Linked DNA regions of Chlorogloeopsis sp. ULAP01. The protein of the gene in region 2 binds, or shares a complex with, the protein of the main gene of each other region. Links are inferred from orthologs where the notes say so. Each region holds a gene or a part of one and is shown on either strand. Other genes may lie near its edges. The genes, in order: secY and secA.

Region 1 (3,267 bases), on a different replicon or contig from region 2:
ATTGTCGAGATCAACGCGAAACATCGCATTGGGCAATGACTCAGTCACAGTGCCTTCCATTTCAATTAAATCTTGCTTAGACAATTTGTTTGTTCCTCAACTCAACTATTGTTGCCGCTTGCAGCTAATTTTAGTCTGCAATTGCACATAATACGGAAAATATATCAACAGTTTATTAATATATCTTATCTAAAATTCTTGACACTATCTGGAATGAGAGTGGGTGAGAGTAGGATAGGATACAGTTTCCTAATCCCACTCTATATAGGTGCTTGTAAAACTAGGAAGCGTTTACCTGCTTTTTAATTTCGGTAGAAACTTCTTCAAGGGACTGATTACCATTGACACTCAGGAGTTGATGACGGTTACGGTAAAAATCAATCAAGGGGGCTGTCTCAGAGCGGTAGACTTCTAGGCGGCGACGAATCACCTCTTCTGAATCATCTTTGCGTCCACGTTGCAGCAAACGACCGACTACAACCTCATCTGGAACATCCAAATTAACTACCTTTTCTCCACGTTGAGCTAACTTTTGCAGCAATTCTTCTAAAAAAGCTGCTTGTTTCACTGTGCGGGGAAAACCATCAAGAATCCAACCTGAATTAGTATCACCTTGCTGGAGACGTTCCTCCACCATATCTTGTACAAGTTGATCGGGAACTAATTCTCCTCTATCCATGTAGCTTTGAGCTTTAATCCCAAGAGGAGTTTGTTCTTTTAACGCTTGGCGCAAGATATCACCCGTAGAAATATGGGGGATGTTCCAGTACTCAGCTAATTTTTTAGCTTGAGTTCCTTTGCCGGCTCCAGGTGGCCCCAAGAAGATTAATCGCGTCACTATTGTTTCACCATTCCTTCATAGCGCTGAGAAATCACGTAAGTTTGGATTTGTTTTGCTGTATCAATTGCCACACCAACTAGAATTAGCAAAGAAGTAGCACCTAATCCTCTGAAGGTTGGTACTCCTAAAGCTCTTTCTACGGCGGTGGGGATAATAGCAACCAAACCCAAAAAGATAGCACCCAAAAAAGTTAGTCGATTTAAAACGCGCTCTATATATTCGCTCGTGGCTTTACCCGGACGAATACCAGGAATACTAGAACCCATTTTTTTGAGGTTTTGCGCTATGTCAACAGGGTTTACAATCAAAGATGAATAGAAATAACTAAAGAATACAATCGAAATGAGGTAAACTAGCGCGTAAGCCCAAGATTGAGAACCGCCAGGACTTAAATAAGTATTGATAATGTTGGCGATTTCTGGATTTCTAGTAAAGTTGGCAATCAACAGTGGCAAACTAAGAATTGCAGCAGCAAAAATAATTGGCATCACTCCACCTTGATTTAAACGTAAGGGGAGATAGCTACGCTGCTCGGCGAAAATACGCCGACCAACTTGACGGCGAGCAGAAATAATCGGAATACGGCGAATAGCTTCTTGAACAAATACAATACCGACAATTGTCGCTAGGAAGACAAGGACAAGTACAATCACTGGCCCAACTCTTTCCCTCACTATTTCTTGGCCGCTACCTTGAATGTAAGCAATGGTATCACTAAGAGACTTCGGTAGTGTTGCCACGATGTTGACAAAAATCAACAAAGATGCACCATTCCCAATTCCCCTCTCTGTAATTACTTCCGACGCCCACATTACGAACATCGAGCCAGCCACTAGAGCTACTGCTGTTTCAACTACAAAAAATGGACTGAAGTTATAGGCAAAAGGTCTGAGCCAGAATCCTGCCAAGAAAACACTTTGAAGAATCGCCCAACCCAAAGCTACATAGCGTGTAATTTGGGAAATTTTCCGCCTTCCTGCTTCACCTTCATTTTTCTGCAAATTTTCTAAAGATGGAATGGCAGCAGTAAGTAATTGGATAATAATAGAGGCATTAATGAAAGGCAAAATACCCAGGGCAAAGACTCCCAAAGCCGACAGTCCGCCTCCAGAAAAAATATCCAAAAAGCTGAAGATTTGGTTATTACTACTAACAGCAGCAGCAAACTGCTCCCGATTAATTCCTGGTATGGGTATGTGTATGCCCATACGAATCAAAATCAGAATACCAACGGTGACAAGCAGCCGACCTCTCAGCCCAGCTGCTTGTGCCATTTGCATAAAAGTTTCTTGAGCTGTTGGGGGTTTATCTCGACTGATCATAGAGGGCTACCTTAAGATAGTGAAGCAGGCGCTGGCTAGAGTAGGCGTACGCTTAGGTGTGCTCCCAGTTGGCTCACTCTAAAACTTCACAACTCCCACCAGCTGCCTCAATTTTGCTACGAGCTGTACCTGTGAAAGCTGCCGCCTTAACTTTGAGCGGAACGCTCAATTCCCCATCACCCAAAATTTTCAATGGACCTTTGACAGCAGTGAGAATACCTGCTTCTTTTAGAGAGGTCAATGTTACTTCTGCATTTGCTGGGAGGGAGGCTAGCTTCTCTACATTAATCGTAGTGTAATTTTTACGATTAACTAGAGGAAAGCCCTTCAACTTTGGGATGCGGCGGTATAATGGCTGTTGACCACCTTCAAAACCAGGCCTGGTGCCGCCACCAGATCTAGCTTTTTGACCACGCATACCTTTACCGGCACTAGCACCCTGACCAGCAGATACACCACGACCTAGACGACGAGGTCGTTTTTTTGAGCCTTTTTGAGGACGAACATCGTTTAATCTCATAATCAAAGCTTTTCGTAAGAGAATAATTTTAGTTTGCTAATAGCTAACAGCTAATGGCACATAACAATTAGCAATTAGCATTTAGCTATTAAATGTAAAGATTTTCTACAGAAACACCCCTGTCTTCAGCAACTTCTGAGAAAGTCCGCAGGGTGGTAAGGGCATTGATTGCAGCTCTTGCGTTGTTGAGAGGGTTATTAGAGCCGAGTTGTTTAGCTAAGATATTACGAATGCCTGCCAACTCCAGCACAGTACGAACAGCACCACCGGCAATTACACCAGTCCCAGGAGCGGCTGGACGCATCATTACCTTTGCACCGCCACCCATGCCATTAATGGGGTGGGGAATAGAGTTGGATTTAGTAATAGGGATGTCAATTAAGTGTTTTTTGCCGTCGGCTACACCTTTTTTCACGGCACCAATTACATCCGAGGCTTTACCTACTCCCACACCAACTTGACCGCGCTCATTACCGACGACCACGATCGCGCGGAAGCTAAGTTTCTTACCTCCTTTTACTACTTTACTGACTCGGCGGATCTGAATAACCCGCTCTTGCCAGTTAGTTTCTTCTTTTTTTGCG
Region 2 (3,701 bases):
GTAATATAACACAGGCTGAGTTAAATATCAACTCTAGTCACGCTGAATTGGCATAAGTATAACCCAAATCCTTTGGAGTGACTTGCTAGTACTCCACCACATTGATTGTGACAAGCCGCAAGTTTCAGATCCCCGAATATCTTGGCAGCAATTAAAAATCAAATCCAAATATAAAAAAACGGGTAAAAGTTTCTCTCAAACCTTAACCCGCTTAACTACTTAATTTACAGACTAACTCTTAAACTACTTGCAAACTTTAAACCATCTCTGAGGATGTTTGCACTACTGGTTGTGGTTGGGGTTGGAACATGAACAACGAGTACACCACATCTCTGCGGATATTGACCATCATATCCAAGAAGAGTTCATAACCCTCGGTTTTGTACTCAATCAACGGATCTTTTTGACCATAACCCCGCAATCCGACAGATTCGCGCAGAGCATCCATTTGTTGTAGGTGTTCTCGCCACAATGTATCAATTCGCTGCAAGATAAAGAACCTTTCGGCTTGGCGCATCAATCCGGGTTGGATTTGATCTATTTGAGCTTCCTTCATGTCGTAGGCGATTCGCACCTGTTCGTGCAGAAATGCTTTAATCTCGCCCATTGACATATCTTCTAATTGAGTTGGCTGCAAGTCTGCCAGTAAATAGACAAATTCTTTAACTTTTTCCACCAACTTGTCCAATTCCCACTCTTCTGAGGGTAAATCGGGGTTGATGTAGTAGTTAACGATGTCATCCATCGTTCTTTCAGCGTACTCAATTACTTGTTCTTTTAAGTCTTGCCCTTCCAATACCCGGCGGCGTTCAGCGTAAATGGCTTTACGCTGATTGTTCATTACCTCGTCATACTCAAATACCTGCTTACGGATGTCGTAGTAGTAGGTTTCAACTTTTTTCTGTGCGCCTTCCAAACTGCGAGTCAACATCCCCGATTCAATCGGCATATCTTCTTCGACATTGAAGGCATCCATTAACCGCGCTACGCGATCGCCTCCAAAAATCCGCATCAAGTTATCCTCTAAACTGAGGAAAAATCTGGTTGAACCAGGATCGCCTTGTCTTCCGGCACGTCCCCGCAATTGGTTGTCAATCCGCCGCGACTCGTGGCGTTCTGTACCAATTACGTGCAAACCTCCCAAGTCAACTACTTCTTGGTGTTCACGATTGGTAAACGCTTCGTATTCTTGCTTAACGCGGTTGTATGCTTGTCGCAATTGTTGAACTATGGGATCGTCAGTGGGAGCTTTTTCTGCGGCTATAGCTACCTTGTCTTCTGCTTCTAGCTCTGGTAGACTGCGATCGCCATACTCTCGCACCGCAGATTCCACTGCTTGTCTGAGTAACTGTTCTGTTTCTTTAGAAAGTTGAGTTGGGAAAACCTGAGGCGAAGCCTTCCAAGTTTTGACTTTCCTGCCTGGGGCAAAACCTTGTCCGCCACCAGTGGCAGCAGGAGGTAAACCACCAGCCCTGTGAATGGCAAATATATCTTCATCTTCTGGCTTGACAATTCGAGGTAGGAGGTATTCCCGCAGCTTCAGACGAGCCATATATTCTGAGTTACCACCCAAAATAATATCCGTACCTCTACCAGCCATGTTTGTCGCGATAGTTACGGCTCCCTTGCGTCCTGCCTGAGCCACAATCTCCGCTTCACGCTCCACGTTCTCTGGTCGAGCGTTGAGCAGTTCGTGGGGAACACTCATCTGCTTTAATAACTGACTGAGATATTCTGATTTTTCTACGCTTGTGGTTCCCACCAGTACAGGTCTACCAAGGTTGTGCATTTCAGCACATTCTTGAGCGATCGCCCGCCATTTTCCTGCTTCGGTCTTAAACACCATATCAGACAAATCTTGGCGTCTTCTGGTTCTGTTGGTGGGGATGACAGTTACTTCTAGTTTGTAAATTTTTTCAAATTCTGCTTCTTCTGTCTTTGCTGTTCCAGTCATACCAGCTAATTTTGGATACAGCAAAAACAGATTTTGATAGGTAATTGTTGCTAGAGTTTGGGTTTCCGGCTGAATTTCTACTCTTTCTTTTGCTTCAATAGCCTGGTGTAGTCCGTCGCTCCAGCGCCTTCCGGGAAGCACCCGCCCAGTAAATTCGTCTACAATTACTACTTCTCCATTACGAACGATGTAATTTACATCCTTGAGGAAAAGTTCTTTGGCTTTAATGGCGTTAAAGACAAAATGCGCCCACGGATCTTCCGGATCAAACAAATCTTTTACTTCTAAAAGCCTTTCTGCTTCGGCAAAACCCTCGTCTGTCAATAGCACGTTACGAGCTTTTTCATCCACCTCGTAATGCTCGTCTTTTTTGAGTGCGTTGGCAATTCGGGCAGCTTCGGTGTATTTTTCTGTTGGTCGTTCGACTTGCCCGGAAATAATTAACGGAGTCCGCGCCTCGTCAATTAAAATCGAGTCTACCTCGTCAATCACACAATAGTTGAACGGACGCTGTACCACATCTGCCATCGACGTTGCCATATTGTCGCGCAGGTAGTCAAAGCCAACCTCGCTGTTAGTGACGTAGGTAATATCACAATCGTAATTTTTCTTCCGCTCTTGAGGAGTCATGCTAGCCTGAATTAGCCCTACACTCAAGCCTAAGAAACGATGTACTTGTCCCATCCATTCCGCGTCCCTACGAGCTAGGTAATCGTTGACGGTAACAACGTGTACACCTTTGCCCGTAAGAGCATTCAAATAACTAGGTAAGGTAGCAACTAGGGTTTTGCCCTCACCAGTTTTCATTTCAGCTATCTGACCTGTGTGCAAAATGACACCACCCAAGAGTTGCACATCAAAGTGCCGCAATCCTAAAACTCGTCGTCCGGCCTCCCTAACTACAGCAAAGGCTTCTGGTAGAATGTCATCCAGAGTTTCGCCGTTGGCAAGACGCTGTTTAAACTCTGTGGTTTTGCCTTTAATATCTTCATCAGAAAGGGCTTTAATGTCTTCCTCTAAGAGGTTAATTTCACTAATGTAAGGTTGGTATTTTTTAAGCTTACGAGCGTTGGGATCGCCCAACAAAGTTTTTAGCATGGCAGGTTATTGAACAAACTCAAGTGAAGATGGGAATTTTAGATTTGGATGGATAATTATAAGTGTTTAATCCAATTGAGCTTTAACACTCAAGTAATGAGTTGCCAGTGAGAATTTCCTCAAAAACAGCAACGAAATCAGCCAATCTAGGTTACTTAAATAATGGCTTTAAACTACAGCTTATATTTGAAGCTTTAATTAATAGTATCATTTCACCCCCAGATGGGGCAGTGAACCCCGACCAAGCTCAAGTAGCGATCGCCCACCATTAGGGATTAGGGACTGGGGCAATGGGCAATGGGCATGGGGCATTGGTTATTTATATTCTCTATTCCCTATAGAGTTTAGATAAGCATTGAGTTTGGGTTATAGCTCGTCAATGATTGGTTTAAATTGATTTACTTGTTCATTTGTTAAAAGTTGTCGAGCGTAGGCTAGTCTCAACCAACTGACTGTTTCATATAAAGAGCCTCTAGCAATTTTGACACAACGTCGATTATCTGGGTCATTATACCTGTCCCGTCCTTCTGCTCTGTTGGCACAAACACTATCAGCAGATCGAACAATTTGCTTGCCGATAGTGTCCTTGGTGAAATAGTCCCATTGCTTAACAATCTGCCAAATCTCATTAGCTAGCTTCTCAGCTAGT

The links.
Region 1: the proteins of secA (region 2) and secY are in contact, whole or in part, in a crystal structure (PDB 3DIN), measured with the Thermotoga maritima proteins. The link is inferred for Chlorogloeopsis sp. ULAP01 from one-to-one orthologs. Residues at the interface, in WP_004082002.1 of Thermotoga maritima: Glu261, Ala262, Arg263, Lys300, Ala301, Arg302, Thr303, Ile304, Ile305, Leu323, Tyr324, Asp325, Pro326, Val329, Ser330, Tyr333, Ile336, Lys340, Phe345, Val349, Glu363, Phe364, Tyr374, Ser375, Gly376, Gly377, Glu393, Ile395, Thr482, Ser483; in WP_004081795.1 of Thermotoga maritima: Glu108, Gly109, Glu110, Glu111, Ala236, Glu237, Arg238, Arg239, Ile240, Thr241, Ile242, Gln243, Tyr244, Ala245, Arg246, Arg247, Val248, Thr249, Gly250, Arg251, Arg252, Val253, Tyr254, Gly256, Ala257, Ser258, Thr259, Tyr260, Leu261, Pro262.

Annotation. Positions count from the first base shown.
Region 1 is NZ_JAUDRH010000007.1:270,477-273,743, reverse strand. Bases 1-2,945 are described here. They hold secY (preprotein translocase subunit SecY), read right to left. Parts: upstream 2,164-2,945; coding sequence 838-2,163; downstream 1-837. Other genes in these bases: rpsE (30S ribosomal protein S5), read right to left, coding at 2,772-2,945; rplO (50S ribosomal protein L15), read right to left, coding at 2,237-2,683; QUB80_RS16025 (adenylate kinase), read right to left, coding at 281-838; infA (translation initiation factor IF-1), read right to left, coding at 1-84. Outside these bases: more of rpsE, read right to left, coding at 2,946-3,267. UniProt on the Escherichia coli protein: The central subunit of the protein translocation channel SecYEG. Consists of two halves formed by TMs 1-5 and 6-10.
Region 2 is NZ_JAUDRH010000015.1:236,316-240,016, forward strand. Bases 57-3,435 are described here. They hold secA (preprotein translocase subunit SecA), read right to left. Parts: upstream 3,053-3,435; coding sequence 257-3,052; downstream 57-256. Other genes in these bases: QUB80_RS26960 (hypothetical protein), read left to right, coding at 3,160-3,324; QUB80_RS26965 (four helix bundle protein), read right to left, coding at 3,419-3,435. Outside these bases: more of QUB80_RS26965, read right to left, coding at 3,436-3,701. UniProt on the Escherichia coli protein: Required for protein export, interacts with the SecYEG preprotein conducting channel.